4 regions of the Saccharopolyspora sp. NPDC000359 genome follow, and region 4 is predicted to be linked to each of the others. Evidence: riboswitches for the same ligand, from Rfam matches in the RefSeq annotation. Region 4 holds a riboswitch; each other region holds the start of a gene.
The links. Region 4 has a riboswitch for cobalamin ahead of ABT324_RS31390 (ribonucleoside-diphosphate reductase subunit alpha). Riboswitches for the same ligand answer to the same signal wherever they lie in the genome.
Positions count from the first base shown of each region.

Region 1: another riboswitch for cobalamin. It lies ahead of metE (5-methyltetrahydropteroyltriglutamate--homocysteine S-methyltransferase); the one in region 4 lies ahead of ABT324_RS31390 (ribonucleoside-diphosphate reductase subunit alpha).
Region 2: another riboswitch for cobalamin. It lies ahead of ABT324_RS30695 (hypothetical protein); the one in region 4 lies ahead of ABT324_RS31390 (ribonucleoside-diphosphate reductase subunit alpha).
Region 3: another riboswitch for cobalamin. It lies ahead of ABT324_RS20620 (ABC transporter substrate-binding protein); the one in region 4 lies ahead of ABT324_RS31390 (ribonucleoside-diphosphate reductase subunit alpha).

Region 1 is NZ_JBEPDU010000004.1:141,512-145,424, forward strand. Features, by position in the region: gene metE (5-methyltetrahydropteroyltriglutamate--homocysteine S-methyltransferase) at 125-2,410, opposite strand; cobalamin riboswitch at 2,528-2,747, opposite strand; partial or broken gene ABT324_RS04765 (ABC transporter permease) at 3,139-3,435, shown strand; gene ABT324_RS04770 (helix-turn-helix transcriptional regulator) at 3,448-3,684, shown strand; gene ABT324_RS04775 (NmrA/HSCARG family protein) at 3,790-3,913, opposite strand, start outside.
Region 2 is NZ_JBEPDU010000070.1:23,553-27,465, reverse strand. Features, by position in the region: gene ABT324_RS30705 (MDR family MFS transporter) at 1-440, opposite strand, end outside; gene ABT324_RS30700 (PLP-dependent cysteine synthase family protein) at 437-1,537, opposite strand; gene ABT324_RS30695 (hypothetical protein) at 1,534-2,202, opposite strand; cobalamin riboswitch at 2,561-2,732, opposite strand; partial or broken gene ABT324_RS30690 (GNAT family N-acetyltransferase) at 2,867-3,343, opposite strand; gene ABT324_RS30685 (DNA polymerase III subunit beta family protein) at 3,457-3,913, shown strand, end outside.
Region 3 is NZ_JBEPDU010000032.1:31,591-35,503, forward strand. Features, by position in the region: gene ABT324_RS20620 (ABC transporter substrate-binding protein) at 1-1,469, opposite strand, end outside; cobalamin riboswitch at 1,733-1,904, opposite strand; gene lexA (transcriptional repressor LexA) at 2,011-2,667, shown strand; gene ABT324_RS20630 (nucleotide pyrophosphohydrolase) at 2,814-3,134, shown strand; gene ABT324_RS20635 (DUF5997 family protein) at 3,175-3,600, opposite strand; gene ABT324_RS20640 (LysR substrate-binding domain-containing protein) at 3,662-3,913, shown strand, end outside.
Region 4 is NZ_JBEPDU010000075.1:18,060-21,972, forward strand. Features, by position in the region: gene ABT324_RS31380 (alpha-ketoglutarate-dependent dioxygenase AlkB family protein) at 1-327, opposite strand, end outside; gene ABT324_RS31385 (ABC transporter substrate-binding protein) at 456-1,394, shown strand; cobalamin riboswitch at 1,565-1,783, shown strand; gene ABT324_RS31390 (ribonucleoside-diphosphate reductase subunit alpha) at 1,898-3,913, shown strand, end outside.

The DNA.
Region 1 (3,913 bases), on a different contig from region 4:
CGCGACCTCAACGGGAGTTGGCCGTCTGACGGTCGCGCGAGGTCCGGGCAGTCACCCCGCGCGGGAGGTGTTGCGGGCGGTGCGGTGAGTGGTGGGGGAACCGCACCGCCCGCAACGCTCGCGGTCAGGGCAGCTCGCGGCGGACCACTCGCGCTGCGCTGACCAGGTTCTCCAACGCCGGTTCGACCTCCGCGTAGCCGCGGGTCTTCAGGCCGCAGTCCGGGTTGACCCACAGGCGGTCCGCGGGCACCGAGCGCAGGGCCGCGCGGAGCAGGTCGACCACCTCGGCCGCGTCCGGCACGCGCGGCGAGTGGATGTCGTACACCCCCGGCCCCACACCGCGGCTGAAGCCGACCGCGTTGAGGTCGTCCAGCACCTCCATCCGCGACCGGGCCGCTTCGATGCTGGTCACGTCGGCGTCCAGCGCCACGATCGCGTCGATCACGTCACCGAACTCCGAGTAGCACAGGTGGGTGTGGACCTGGGTGGAGTCGCTGACGCCGGAGGTGGCCAGGCGGAACGCCGACACCGCCCACCGCAGGTACGCCTCGTGCTGCGCCGCGCGCAGCGGCAGGAGCTCGCGCAGCGCGGGCTCGTCCACCTGGATCACCCGGATGCCGGCCGCCTCCAGGTCCTGCACCTCGTCGCGGATGGCCATCGCGACCTGCGCGGCGGTGTCCGCCAGCGGCTGGTCGTCGCGGACGAACGACCAGGCCAGGATGGTGACCGGGCCGGTGAGCATGCCCTTGACCGGCTTGGCGGTGAGCGCCTGCGCGCAGGTCGCCCACTCCACGGTGATCGGTCCCGGCCGGGACACGTCGCCGTAGAGGATCGGCGGCCGCACGCACCGCGACCCGTAGGACTGCACCCAGCCGCCCGCGGTGCTGGTGAACCCGTCCAGGTGCTCGGCGAAGTACTGCACCATGTCGTTGCGCTCCGGTTCGCCGTGCACCAGCACGTCGAGCCCGACCGCTTCCTGCAGCTCGACCACGCGCCGGATCTCGTCCCGCATCCGCTGCTGGTAGCTGGCCCGGTCGATGCGCCCGGCCCGGAACGCCGCCCGCGCCTTGCGGACGTCGGTGGTCTGCGGGAACGAACCGATCGTCGTGGTGGGCAGGGGCGGTAGCCGCAGGGACTCCTGCTGGGCCTGCCGACGCTTCTGGTGGTCGCCGCGCTGCGAGTGCTCGGGCCGCAGCGAGTCCAGCCGGGCGCGGACGCGGTTGTTGCGCACGCGCGCCGCCCCAGCGCGGTCGGCGATGGCGTCGCGGGCGGCGTCGAGCTCGGCGGCCACCACCTCCCGCCCCTCCTCCAGCGCGCGCCCGAGCACGACGACCTCGCGCACCTTCTGCGCGGCGAAGGCCAGCCAGGACTTGACCTGCGGGTCGATGTCCTCGGCTTCGACGTCGTAGGGGACGTGCAGCAGCGAGCAGGAGGTGCTCACGGCGACCTCACCGGCCAGCCCGAGCAGGGTTGCCGCCGTGGTGAGGGCGCGGTCCAGGTCGGTGCGCCAGACGTTGCGCCCGTCGACGAGCCCGGCCACCAGCGCCTTGTCCCGCAGTCCCGGCACCCCGGACAGCGAGTCCACAGTGGACGTCGCGGTCACCAGGTCAACCCCGAGCGCTTCCACCGGGGTGGCCGCGAGCACCCGCACCGCCTCGCTGAAGTCGCCGAAGTACCCCGCCACCAGCAGTTGCGGCCGCGCGGCCAACCCACCCAGCTGGCGGTAGGCGTCGCCGAGCGCCTGCAGCTGCTCCGGCGTGCGGTCGGCGGCGAAGGCGGGCTCGTCGAGCTGCACCCACTCGGCCCCCGCGCGGTGCAGCTCGCGCAGCAGCTCGGCGTAGGCGTCGAGCAGCTCGGGCAGCTTGTCCAGCGGGCGGAAGTCCTCCGGCGCGTCGGCCGCCGGTTTGGCCAGCAGCAGGAAGGTCAGCGGACCGACCAGCACCGGCCGGGTGGTCACACCGGCTTCCAGGGCCTCGCGGTACTGCTCGACGGGTGTCCGGTCGGTCAGCGAGAACCGCGTGTCCGGTCCGATCTCCGGCACCAGGTAGTGGTAGTTGGTGTCGAACCACTTCGTCATCTCCAGCGGCGGCACGGTGGAAGCCCCGCGCGCCATCGCGAAGTACGTGTCCAGCGGACCGAGCCCCAGCTCGGCGTAGCGCGGCGGCACCGCGCCGAAGGTGACCGCGGTGTCGAGCACGTGGTCGTAGTAGGAGAACGTGTTGCCGGGCACCGAGTCCAGTCCCGAGTCGCGCAGCTGGCGCCACGTGTCGATGCGCAGGCCCCGGGCCACCTCGCGCAGTTCCGCCTCGGTGGAGCGGTTGGCCCAGTAGCTCTCCAGGGCCCGCTTCAGCTCCCGCCCCGGCCCGATCCGGGGGTATCCGAGCGCGGTCGATCCGATCTTGCTGGTCAAGTCCCTCACCTCGCGAGCTCGACATCAGGTGTGCCGAGGTCGTGCGGGCGCGAACCAGCGAGCGGCAGCCGCTCGTCGGCCAGGTCCTCCCGCGAGACCTCGGACCGCGCCCACCGGTCGGCGGGCGCACCGGTGGCAGGTCTTCGGACTCGCGGGCGCTCTCCTGCACGGAGGTACCTACTGGCCGTCGCTTCCCAGACGTTGGCGTCCAGTGCTCGATGACGGCGGTCGTTCCCGCTCACCGCTGCGGGGCAGTCCCGGATTCGCACCGGGTTCCCTCTTGCCTCGTCCCCTCCCGCGTCGCGGAAGCGGACGAACCACCAGCACCGCCAAGGCTATCCGCCGAACCCCCGTTGGCAAGGCCCGTCCAGCACCCGGGCGCCAGGCGTAGCCGCTGAAGTCGATCTACAGCGAGAGGAGATCTGCACCACACATGCTCAGCCGTTTCCACGAGATATAGCACCCGTACTACATCTCGACGGATGTTCATGACAAGAAGAACTGGGGCAATGACAGCCAACAACGATCACGCGAGACCGCCAACCACCGACGCGACCGCGCTCGACGTCCGCGGCCTGCGGATGAGCTACGGAACGACGGACGTGCTCAAAGGCGTCGACCCGATCGGCTGGGTGACCAACGTGTCGTCCAGCCGGTTCACCCAGCGCGCCGACCGTGGAGCGGGCGTCGATCTTGCCCAGCAGGCGCGCGTGCGAGCCCTCGGTCCGTGGCTGGGCGTGCTCGGGGTGACGGTGCTGGGCCTGGTCGCGACGATCCCGATCGGACCCAGCTTCGGGGCACTGTTCTCGATCCCCACCAGCATGGCGCTGATCCTGCTGCCGGACGCGGCGGCGACGGCCGAGATCGGCGAGTCGTGGCGGCACCTGGGAACCATCGGGGTGCTCGTCCTGTGGGCCGTGGTCGGACTCGCGGTCGCGCCGGTGGTGCTGCGCCGGATGGCGCGGCGCGAGTCCGGTTCGACCCTGGCGGCGCGGAGGGAGAAAGCCCTGCAGCGCGTGCGCTGAGGCGGAGGGAACATGAGCGAGACGATCTACAACCGCATCGCGATGCTGCGCGCGGAACGGGGCACCTCCCGCCGGCAGCTCGCGGAAGCCCTCGGCGTGCACTACCAAACGGTGGGCTACCTGGAGCGCGGCGAGTACAGCCCAAGCCTTCACCTGGCCCTGCACATCGCGGAGCACTTCGAAGTACCGGTGGAAGTGGTCTTCTCCACCCGCCCCTTCCCCAGACTCGGCGCGGACAACTCCGCCTGACTCGTGAGCGGCGATGGTCGCCCCAACCACCACCACTCACGACCCCACACCACCACCTCGTGAGCGGCGATGGTCGCCCTGACCACCATCGCCACTCACGACCGTTCAGCGCCGCTTCGCGAGCCAGGACTCGAAGGTGAGCAGGCCCGGGTGGATCTCGCGCAGTGCTGGAACGTCCACGACGTCGGAGTCGAGTTCGTTCAGCACCTTGTACGCGCGGTACAGGACC
Region 2 (3,913 bases), on a different contig from region 4:
GTGCCCGCGTGCGCGAAGACGTTGAACACCGCGAAGGCCTCGGCCCGCCGCTCCTCCCCCGCCTCGTGCATGAGGTACGTGCGGACCGCCGGGTTGAACAGCGCGCCCGCCAGGCCGGTGAGCACCGCGGCGGCGAACAGCCCGGGCAGTGAGGTGAACACGCCGAACAGCCCGAAGGAGACCACCCGCAGCGCGCAGCCGGTGATGATCATCGGGCGGCAGCCGAGCCGGTCCGCGGCGGTCCCACCGACCAGGAACATGCCCTGCTGGCTCAGGTTCCGGACGCCGAGCAGCAGGCCGATCACCGCCGCGCCGTAGCCCAGGTCCCGGCTCATGTAGGTCGCCAGGAACGGCAGCAGCATGTAGAAGCCCACGTTGATGCCGAACTGGTTGATCACCAGCAGCTGCGCGGCGCGCGACATCTGCCGGAACCCGCTCACCGGTCGTCCTCCCCGCACACCGCGCAGTCCACCCCGGCCCCGGTGCGCGCCGGGCAGGGGTCGACGACCGCCCGAGACCTGCTCCAACCCGGCTTGTCCACTTCGGACGGTTGGCGCGCTTCGGGGACCAGGCCGTGCTCGGCGACGTAGTCGTCGTCGAAGATGGTCTGCCAGTAGCGGTGCGGCCCGTCCGGGAACACCGCGCACACCGCGTCCGAGCTCAGCTCCTCGGCGCACCACGCGGCGACCACCGCGACCGCGCCGGTGCTCCACCCGCCGGTCACGAACGCCCCGGCGGCGAGCCTGCGGCAGGCGTCGGCCGCCTCCGCCGGGCCGATCCAGTGCACCTCGTCGAACACGTCGTAGGCGACGTTGCGCGGGTGGATGCTGCTGCCCAGCCCGCGCATCAACCGGTGCGCGGCGGGTTGTCCGAACACCGTCGACCCCGGCGAGTCGACGCCCACGACCTTGATCCCCGGCCACCGCTCGCGCAGGACCGGGGCGATCCCGGCGCTGTGCCCGCCGGTGCCGACGCTGCACACCACGGCGTCCAGGTGCTCGAACTGGGTGACGAGCTCGCGACCCATGGCGAGGTACCCGGCGGGGTTGTCCGGGTTCCCGTACTGGTCCGGCCAGTACGCGCCGGGCAGCTCCGCGAGCAGCTCAACCACCCGCTCCCGCCGGGCCCGCTGCCAGCCGCCCACCGGGTGCGGTTCCGCCACGACCTCGACGCGTGCTCCGTGCGCCCGCAGCAGCGCCCTGGTCATCCCGTCCAGCTCCCGGTCGGCCACAACCACCACCGGGTGACCGAGCGCCGTGCCGACGCAGGCCAGCCCGATGCCGAGGGTGCCGCTGGTGGATTCGACGATCGCGCCGCCGGGGCGCAGCTCGCCGCGGCTCCGAGCGCCCTGGACGAGCGCCAGCGCGGCCCGCGCCTTCATGCCGCCGGGGGCGAATCCTTCGAGCTTGGCCCAGAAACCGGGGTGCGGTCCGGGCAGCGGGGTGCCGATGCGCAGGACCGGGGTGTTGCCGATGAGGTCCAGGACCGACTGGCACCGGGGCCCGCCGTCGGTCCGGCTGAGGTCGAGTGCGGTCACCGCGGCTCACCTGCCTGGTAGTGGTGGAGGTCGGTGCTGTCCCCGGTCAGCCAGAAGAACGGGTAGGGCTCCGCGGACAGCGCGCGCACCTCGGCGCCGACCACCTCGCGGAGCACCGCGGCGCCGGTCTGCGCGAACATCACCAGCGGCAGGCCGCGGTCGCGGCAGAGCCCGGCGATGTCGTCGAAGGTGCCGTTGCCCAGCACCATCCCGGAGGCCAGGACGGCCTGCGCGCCGGAGATCGCCTCCCGGTGGTCGACGAGGACCGGTTCGCCCCACTCGGTGACCCCGCCCTTCAGGTCGCACGGGACCGGGCGGAACCCGCGTTCGCGCAGCGCGGCGAGCAGCGAGTTCACCACGCCGATCACCGCGACGTTGCCGCCCTCCGGCGCCTCGACGAGCTCGGCGACGGCGCGGGCGCGGGCCATCGACTTCTCCAGCGAGGTCCCGGCCGGGATGCGCACCCGCCGGGCGCCCGGGTGCTCGTCGTGCGGGACCTGGTTGGCCAGGTGGGCGTCGAGCACGGCGACCCGGACCGCCGGTTCCTCGTGCTCCAGTAGTTCGGCGGCGCTCCGGCCGACGAGGTCGCGCACCGAATCCGGGTCCAGCTGGCCCGGTTCCACGGCGCAGGAGCCCACCGCGCGACCGATCCGCACGCTGAGCACGCAATTGGCGTAGCCGGCGCTCCGGCCGCTGTGGTGTGCACTTTGGACGGTCAGGAAGACCACCGAGGCCCGGCTGTCCCGGAGGTGGCCGCCATCGGTGGCGCGAACCCGCTCGACCACTGCGCACAGGGCCGAGTGCCGGGTCCGGGTTGGGGAGGGTTGAGCAGGTGGCACAGGATGTCTCCACAGGAGTCAACGATCGGCGCGGCGAGCCGCACCGGCGGTGGGCTGGTGGCTCAGACCTGCGTGTCCGACGTCGTGGTGTGGAGCTCGGCTGGGCACCGCGGCGGGGCGGTGGCCAGCAGCGTTGGTGCGCGCTGCGGCACGTCGACTACCTCCTCCGGGGCTCCTCGACCCCGCGTGGATCGGCACGACGGCGTCAGTCTCCTGACTCGCGGATCCGCGCTAACCGCCTGCCTTCCCACCGCGGTCGCGGCAGTGGCGCACGTGGCGGCAGCTCCCCGTTCACAGTGGCGGGACCGTGCCGGATTCGCACCGGCTTCCTGCGCACCGTCGCATGAACTAGCGCGACGTTCGCAGCGCGCGGGCGGGGTGTCAAGGCATCCGCCGCCCAGATCACCCCGGTGCCGCGCGCCAGCACCCGTTCGGCTCCACTGAGGACCAATGACCGAAGTCCGAACGGGCCAAGGCGTTCGTGCTGCGCTCAGGTGGCCGCCCGACGTTCCAGCAGCACGGTGTCGCGCCAGACCCCGTGCTGCCGGGCGATGCGCTCGCGGACCCCCACGGTGCGGAACCCGGCCGCGTGGTGCATGGCCAGGCTCGCCGCGTTCTCCGGGAAGATCGAGTTCTGCAGCGTCCACAGGCCAGCGGCGTCGGCCGCGGAGACCTGCTCGCGCAGCAGGGCCTTGCCCACTCCCCCACCCCGGAAGGCGGCAGCGACCTCCGCCACTCCCGCGTAGCACGCGCGCTCGGAGACGGGTGCCAGCGCGGCCCAGCCCGCGACCGCGCCGTCGACCTCGGCGACCCACCGCTGGTCCGGGAGCCACTTTGCGTCCAGCACCTCGCGCGGCGGGACCTCGGTCTCGAAGGTGGCGTTCCCGGTGGCGATACCCTCGGCGTAGATGCGGCGCACCTCGGGCCAGTCCGCGTCGCGCAGGACCCGGACGACGACGTCGGTCGGGTGCAGCTGCGGGTCGGTGCGCACACCAGGAGTATCGGGAGGGCGTCAACCAGTTCACCCCGGCGCCACGCGGGTTTGACCTTCGAGCTGGTTGAAGGCCCAGAATCGCCCCTGTGGACGACGAACTCCTGAGCATCGGCGCCTTCGCCCGGCGGGTCGGGCTGACGCCGAGCGCGCTGCGCTTCTACGACGACTGCGGCGTGCTGCCGCCCGCGCACGTCGACGCGGTGACCGGGTACCGCTACTACTCCCCCGGCCAGGTGCGGCGGGCCGTGCTGCTGCGCCGGTTGCGGGCGGCTGGGGTGCCGTTGCCCGAGGTCGGCGTGGTGCTCGACGGGACCGCCGAGCAGGCCCGGGCCGTCCTGACCGCCCACACGCAGCGGGCGCAGGACGCGGCGGCCGCCGCGCAGTCGGCGATCGGGGAGGTCCTGCGCTCGCTGCCCGGCCAGCAGCGGACGCTGGCCCGCGTGGGTGGGGCGGAGTTGTCGAGCGCCGTGCGCCAGGTCGCGCCCGCAGTGGCCTCCGGGACGGAGTTCCCGGTGCTGAGGTGCGTCCTCGTCGAGCTGGACG
Region 3 (3,913 bases), on a different contig from region 4:
TTGGGCGGGGCCGCCCGGATCCCGGACACCGCGTCGGACACCGCCACGTTCCAGTCGCTGAAGCCCCACACGAGCAACCCGCTCTCCTCCCGCGCCAGGCGCTGGGCGTCGCCGAGCAGGCGGGACCGCTCGGCTCCGTCCACTGTGCTCAACGCCCGATGGAACAGCCCGTCGAACTCCGGTGACCGGTATCCGGTGTAGTTGCTGGTGCCCGCACCGCTGCGCAGCCGCTCCGCCAGGAACGTGGTCAGCGGCAGCGGCGCGGTCCGGGTGAGGGCGGCGACGCCGTTGGTGCGGATGTCGCTGAAGTAGGTCTCCGCCGGGCCGATCCGCGGGGTGACGCGCAGCCCGACCTCGGCCAACTGCTGGGCGATCAGCGTCGCGGCGGACTCGAAGCACGGGTCCACCGAGCTGGTGAGCAGTTCGAACCCGGCCAACCCGGCCTCCCGCACCAGCGACCGGGCGCGGTCGACGTCGCGGCCGCGCTGCGGCAGGTCCGGCGGGTAGTGCCTGAGCCCCTTGCCGAACAAATCGTTGCCGACCTGGCCGTGCCCGCTCAGCGCCACCGAGACGAGCGCTTCCCGGTCCACACCGGACAGGACGGCCTGCACCAGGCGCGGATCGTCGAACGGTGCGCGGTCGACCTTGAGCGCCACCGCCTGCATGGTCCCGTGCGGCGCGGCGAGCAGCTGGGCCCGCCCGTCGCGCTGCACCAGTTGCGCGGAGTTCGCGCTGATGTCGTGGATGTAGTGCACCTGGCCGGACAGCAGTGCCGCGACGCGGGCGCTCTCGTCGTTGATGGGCACGAACTCCAGCTCGGCGATCGCCGGAGCACCGCCCCAGTACCCGTCGAAGCGGCGGAACACGGCAGGTCGGCCGGGCTGGAACGTGGCGAACCGGAACGGGCCCGAGCCGACCGGGGCAGTGAAGTCGCGGGTCCCGGCCGGGACGATCTCGGTCGCCGGGGCGCCCCACGCCGACGGGAACTCGAAGTTCGGGGCGTGCAGCACGAGTTCCAGCTCAGTGGCCGACCGCGCCCGGCTGGCCGCGAAGTCGACGCCGAGGAACTGCTTGCGGGCGGGCGAGGCCGTGGCGGGGTCGGCGATGCGGCGGTAGCTGTGGAGCACGTCCTCGGCGGTGACCGGGCGGTTGTCGTGGAAGCGGGCCTCGCGCAACCGGATGGACCACCGGGTGCCGGTCGTGTCGGGCTCCCACGACTCGGCCAGCCGCGGCACGACGCTCATGTCGTGGGCGTAGCCGACCAGCGTGTCGAACAGCGCTTTGGCCCGGGCCTGGTCTACGAACAGCGAGCTGAGGTGCGGGTCGAGCGATTCCTTCGCGCCGCCTGTCGGGAACGCCGCGCGCAGCCGTCCTTCTGGTGCGGACGCGCCGCCGCAGGCCGGGATCGAGGCGACGGCGAGCGATCCCAGCGCCCCCTTGAGCAGTGCCCGCCGGTTGACGGTGGTCATCGAGTTCCCTTCCGGTCCCGGCGCGCGGTGCTGCTCGCTCAGGACACGGTGGATGGAGCGCGCCGCACGTCCCCGTGCGCGAGGGGTGGGGGAACCGGTCAGCGCGCGACGGTTGAGGTCAGGACTTGCCTTCGGTGCGGCGGACAACCCGACCTCGCCGCTTGCTCCGCTGGCGTGCTGCCGCGCGGGATGAGTTCGTGGGACAAGCTCCAGCAGCGTGCAGCCGCATGGTTGGCGCACCTCCTCCGGGGCTCCGCGACCCCGTGCGAATCGGCACGACGGCGCCAGTCTCCTGACTCGTGGATCGACGCTGGCCGCCTGCCTTCCCACCGCGGTCGCGGCAGTGGCTCGCGTGGCGGCAGCTCCCCACTCACAGTGGCGGGACCGTGCCGGATTCGCACCGGCTTCCTGCGCACCGTCGCATGAACTCCAGCGGCGACGTTGGCACCGGACGGGGTGGGTGTCAAGGGCGGTGGGGCGAGATCACGTCCGGGGTCGGGGCAGTGCTCCGGGCGGCGGCGCTGACCTCTACCATTCGGGGGTGGCCGCCTACGACTTCGACGCCTTCGAGCACCTGGACGCCTCGGACCTGCCGCTGCGCCAGCAGCGCATCCTGGCCGCGATCCGGGACTGGGTGAACCGCTACGGGTACTCGCCGAGCACCCGCCAGATCGGCGAGGCGGTCGGCCTGCGCTCCTCGTCCTCGGTGTCGAAGCATCTGAACGCCTTGGAGGACAAGGGTTTCCTGCGCCGCAGCGCGACGGTGTCCCGACCGATGGACGTGCGGGCGTTCCTCCAGCCGTCGGCGGCGCGCGACGACGAGACCTCGGTGCCGGTGCCCGTGGTCGGCGACATCGCGGCGGGCGCCCCGATCACCGCGGACGAGCACCTCGACGACGTGATGAGCCTGCCCCGCGAGCTCACCGGCCGGGGCACCGTGTTCGGCCTGCGGGTGCGCGGCGATTCGATGGTCGACGCAGCGATCTGCGACGGCGACATCGTGGTGGTCCGCCAGCAGCAGGAGGCGCACTCCGGGCAGATCGTGGCGGCGATGATCGACGACGAGGCGACGGTGAAGGTCTACCGCCGCCGCAACGGCCACGTCCTGCTCGAACCCCGCAACCCGGCCTACGAGGTCATCGACGGCGACAACGCGGTCGTCCTGGGCGTCGTCGTCTCGGTCCTCCGCAGCGTCTGACCCGGTCGTGAGCGCGTAACAGTGTTCCAGCACCGTTTCGCGCTCACGACGGTCGTGAGTGCGTAACGGTGTTCCAGCCCTGTTTCGCGCTCACGACCCCTGTTCGCGTCGGTGATGGCGGGCTCGGGGCGGGCTACGGTGTCGGCATGGACAGCGTTGAGGGGCTCCGGAACAGGTTGCGGGAGTTCGCGGCGGCGCGGGACTGGGAGCAGTACCACACGCCGAAGAACCTGGCGATGGCGCTCAGCGGGGAGGCCGGTGAGCTGGTCGCGGAGCTGCAGTGGGTCGACGACGCCGGGGCCGCGGCGGGCCTGGCGGACGGCGGGCTCAAGGACCGGCTGGCCGACGAGGCGGCCGACGTGCTGCTCTACCTGGTCCGGCTGACCGACGTCTGCGGCATCGACCTCCTCGACGCCGCCAACGCCAAGATCGACCGGAACGAGACGCGGTTCCCGCCGGGGGCCTGACCTGCGGTGTCCGATGTGGACACCGCAGCCCGCCCGGGGGTCAGGCGCGCCGCTGGCGGTGCTGACCGGCCGCGGTCCGCGCGGCTTCGCGCTTCGCCTCGGCCTTGTCCCTGATCCGGGCGGCTTCCCGCTTGACCTCCTGCTGGGTGGCGCGCTCCTGCTGGAGCCACTCCGGGTTCTCCTCGCGCAGGGCGTTGATCTGGTCGGTGGTCAGCGGCTCGGTGATGCCCGCCCGGGTCAGGCCGCCGATGGAGATGCGCAGTCGCGCGGCCACCACCTGGCGCGGGTGCGGGCCGTTGCGGCGCAGCTCGCGCAGCCACTCCGGCGGATCGGTCTGCAGGGCGTTCAGCTCTTCGCGCGAGACGACGCCCTCCTGGAACTCAGCGGGGGTGGCTCCGAGGTACACGTCGAGCTTCTTCGCCGCGGTCGCGGGCTTCATCGTCTGGGAGGTCTGGCGCGCCTTCATGCCCTCCAGGGTATCGACCGCACCGGCACCACCTGCGCAGACGCCCGGTAACCTGGGCCGCGTGACTGGTTCGGACGAGCAGCCCTCCTTCAGGCTCGGCTACGTGGCGGGCGTGACGCCCGGCAAGTGGGCGCGCAAGTGGGCGGAGCGGGTGCCCGAGGTGCCGCTGGAGCTCGTCCAGGTGCCCGCCGCCGACGCCGCCGACCTGGTCGGCCGCGGCGAGGTGGACATGGTGCTGCTGCGGTTCCCGGTCGACCGCACCGGCCTGCACGCGATCCCGCTCTACACCGAGGCGACCGTGGTGGTCGTCCCG
Region 4 (3,913 bases):
GTCCGGGGCGTAGTCGTCAGCCGGGCGCTGGTAGGCCGCCGCCACCGCCCTGCGGCCCAGGTCCGCCAACCAGTCCGGGAAGGGCACCACCGGGGAGCCGTCGTCCCTGGTCCTCGAGTAGCGGTACGGCGCCCAGTGCCAGCCCAGGCAGACCGTCTGGACCGACATCACGCCACCGCTCGGCAACGTCGGCGAGCGCATCCCCGCCCTCGCCCACTCCCGGCAGGCGCGCACCAGGTCGCGCTGCTCCGGCAGGCCCAGCCAGTCCGGGACGTGCACCGCACCCGGGGCGACCTCCGCCCGCTCGCGCGGGATCAGCGCATTCATCCGCACTCCTCTCCGCTGATCATCTTCGCAGGTCCGGTGCCGTGAGCACCGTCTCAGAGCTGGATCGCCCCACTCCCCTCAGGTTAGGCTCACCAAACTCCAGAACCGAGTGAACAGGTAGGAAGCACATGTTCCGTCCCCGCCGACTGCTCGCGGTGATCACCGCAGCGCTCGCCCTGGGCAGTGCCGCCGCGTGCGGCACGGCAGCCGAGCAGCCCGCCGCACCCGACGCTGGCGGACGCGTCGTCAACCACGCGAAGGGGCAGACCACGGTCGTGGGCACCCCGCAGCGGGTGGTCGTACTCGACACCGGCGAGTTGGACGCGGCGTTGGCGCTGGGCGTCAAGCCGGTGGGCACGGTGCTGCCGGACGCCAACCAGGACCTGCAGCCCTACCTGGCCGAGAAGGCCGGGGACATCGAGGTCGTCGGCACGATCGGTTCGCCGAACCTGGAGAAGATCGCCGCGCTCAAACCCGACCTGATCCTGTCCAGCAAGGTCCGCGACGACGCGAACTACGAGGCGTTGAGCAAGATCGCGCCGACGGTGTTCGCCGAGACCGTCGGCAAGCCGTGGAAGGAGAACTTCCTGCTCGACGCCAAGGCGCTGGGCAAGGAGGCCGAGGCCCAGCGGATCCTGGCCGACTACCAGCAGCGGGCCGCCGAGATCGGCAGGCAGCTCGGCGACCCGGCGGCCACCGAGGTCAGCGCGCTGCGGTTCCTGTCCGGCGAGTACCGGCTCTACGGCACCGGCTCCTACCTCGGCACGATCCTGGCCGACGTCGGGCTCGGGCGGCCAGGCAACCAGCGGTTCGACGGGACCCACACCAAGATCAGCCGCGAGCAGCTCTCCCAGGCCGACGGCGACCTGCTGTTCTACTCCGCCTACGGCGACAGGACCCGCGAGCAGATGAACGACGTGGTCGGCTCGGTGCAGTGGAGCACCCTCGAAGCGGTCCGCAGCGGCAGGGCCATCGAGGTCAACGACGACACCTGGTTCCTCGGGCTCGGCCCCCTAGCCGCCAACCTCGTCCTCGACGACCTCCAGAAGTACCTCAGCCAGCGCTGATCCCCGGCCCCGGCGCGCCCACCCCCGCGCGCCGGGGCCGCGCCAACGCGACGTGAGCAGCCGCGAGTCCGCTGCGCTGCGGCCGACGGCCTCGACCTGCGGTCACCATCGACCGGGGAGCGCGACACGTCGATATCTGCCCGTCCGCAACGACCCCGAACCCAAGATGTAGTGTGTCGCTCGCTGGTGGTTCACCGGAGCAATTCCGGTGAGGCAAGAGGGAACCCGGTGCGAATCCGGGACTGCCCCGCAGCGGTGAACGGGAACGACCGTCGTGACCCGCCTGCCCCATCCCGGGCAGCGGGTAAGAGCACTGGGCCAACGCCTGGGAAGCCACGACCAGTAGGCCGCCCGTGAGTCCGAAGACCTGCCACCGGCGCACGCGCAAGGCGTGCTGTCCGGGGCCTCGAGGGCGGGTCCGCGCGGACGACCGGCGACCCGTCTCGCCGAGGTCTCCCTGCGCGCGCTCGAAGGTCCACCGAGCTCGCGAGGGGAGAGAGCCAGTGACGGCGACACTCGACAACTGGACCGAGGTGTCCACCGCGGTCCACCAGGCCTGCGCCGGATTGCCCGGCGTGTCCGCCGAAGCCGTGCTCGACGAGGTGCGGCGCACCGGCTACGCGGGGATCAGCGACGACGAGCTCTCGCTGGCCCAGGTCATGGCGGCCCGCACCCTGATCGAGACCGAACCGAACTACTCGCAGGTCACCGCCCGCCTGCTGCTGAACCGGATGCGCCGCGAAGCGCTGGAGTTCCTCGGTGTCGACCAGGACGCCGACTACGCCGCGCACTTCGCCGAGTACGTGCGCCGTGGCGTGGCGCTCGAGCAGTTGGCCCCCGAACTGGCCACCTTCGACCTCGACCGGTTGGGCCGCGCGCTGGCGCCCGAGCGCGACCTGGAGTTCGGCTTCCTGGGGCTGCAGACCCTCTACGACCGGTACTTCCTGCACGAGGGCGGAGTGCGCTTCGAGCTGCCGCAGGCCTTCTTCATGCGGGTCGCGATGGGCTTGGCGCTGCGCGAGGACGACCGCGAGGCCCGCGCCATCGAGTTCTACCAGCTGCTGTCGTCGTTCGACTTCATGTGCTCGACGCCGACGCTGTTCAACGCCGGGACCACCCGGCCGCAGCTGTCCTCCTGCTTCCTGACCACAGTGGACGACGACCTGTCCGGCATCTTCCACTCGATCAGCAACAACGCCCTGCTGTCGAAGTACGCCGGCGGGCTCGGCAACGACTGGACGCCGGTGCGCGGCATCGGCGCGCACATCAGGGGCACCAACGGCAAGTCGCAGGGCGTCGTGCCGTTCCTGAAGATCGCCAACGACACCGCGGTGGCGGTCAACCAGGGCGGCAAGCGCAAGGGCGCGGTCTGCGCCTACCTGGAGACCTGGCACATCGACGTCGAGGAGTTCCTCGACCTGCGCAAGAACACCGGCGACGACCGGCGCCGCACCCACGACATGAACACCGCGAACTGGGTGCCCGACGAGTTCCTGCGCCGGGTCGAGGCCGACGAGCAGTGGACGCTGTTCTCCCCCGACGAGACCCCCGACCTGCACGACCGCTACGGCGCGGCGTTCGCCGAGCGCTACCGCGCCTACGAGCAGGCCGCCGACCGCGGCGAGATCGCGGTGTTCAAGCGGGTCCGCGCGGTCGACCTGTGGCGGCGGATGCTGACCATGCTGTTCGAGACCGGCCACCCGTGGATCACCTTCAAGGACCCGTGCAACCTGCGTTCCCCGCAGCAGCACACCGGGGTGGTGCACTCCTCGAACCTGTGCACCGAGATCACCCTGAACACCAGCGCCGACGAGGTCGCGGTGTGCAACCTCGGCTCGATCAACCTGGCCCGGCACGTCACGGCCGACGGCATCGACGCCGAGCGCCTGGAGCGCACCACCCACACCGCGGTGCGGATGCTGGACAACGTCATCGACATCAACTTCTACACGATCCCCGAGGCCCGCCGGTCCAACCTGCGACACCGGCCGGTCGGCCTGGGGCTGATGGGCTTCGCCGACGCGCTGTTCGCGCAGCGCATCGCGCCGTCGACGCCCGCCGCGGTGGAGTTCGCCGACCGCAGCATGGAGTTGATCAGCTACCACGCGATCAGCGCGTCCAGCGCGCTGGCGGCCGAGCGCGGTCGCTACGAGACCTTCGACGGCTCGCTGTGGAGCCGCGGCGTGCTGCCGATCGACTCGCTGGAGCTGCTCGCCGAAGCCCGCGGCGGCGACGTCGACCTGGACCGGTCGTCCACCTTGGACTGGGCGGCGCTGCGCGAGCGCGTGGTCCGCGACGGGATGCGCAACTCCAACGTGATGGCCATCGCGCCGACTGCGACGATCGCCAACATCTGCGGGGTCAACCAGTCCATCGAGCCCGTCTACCGGAACCTGTACGTCAAGGCGAACATGTCCGGCGACTTCACCGTGGTCAACCCGCACCTGGTAGCCGACCTCAAGCTCGCCGGGTTGTGGGACGAGGCGATGGTCGCCGACCTCAAGCTGCACGACGGCAGC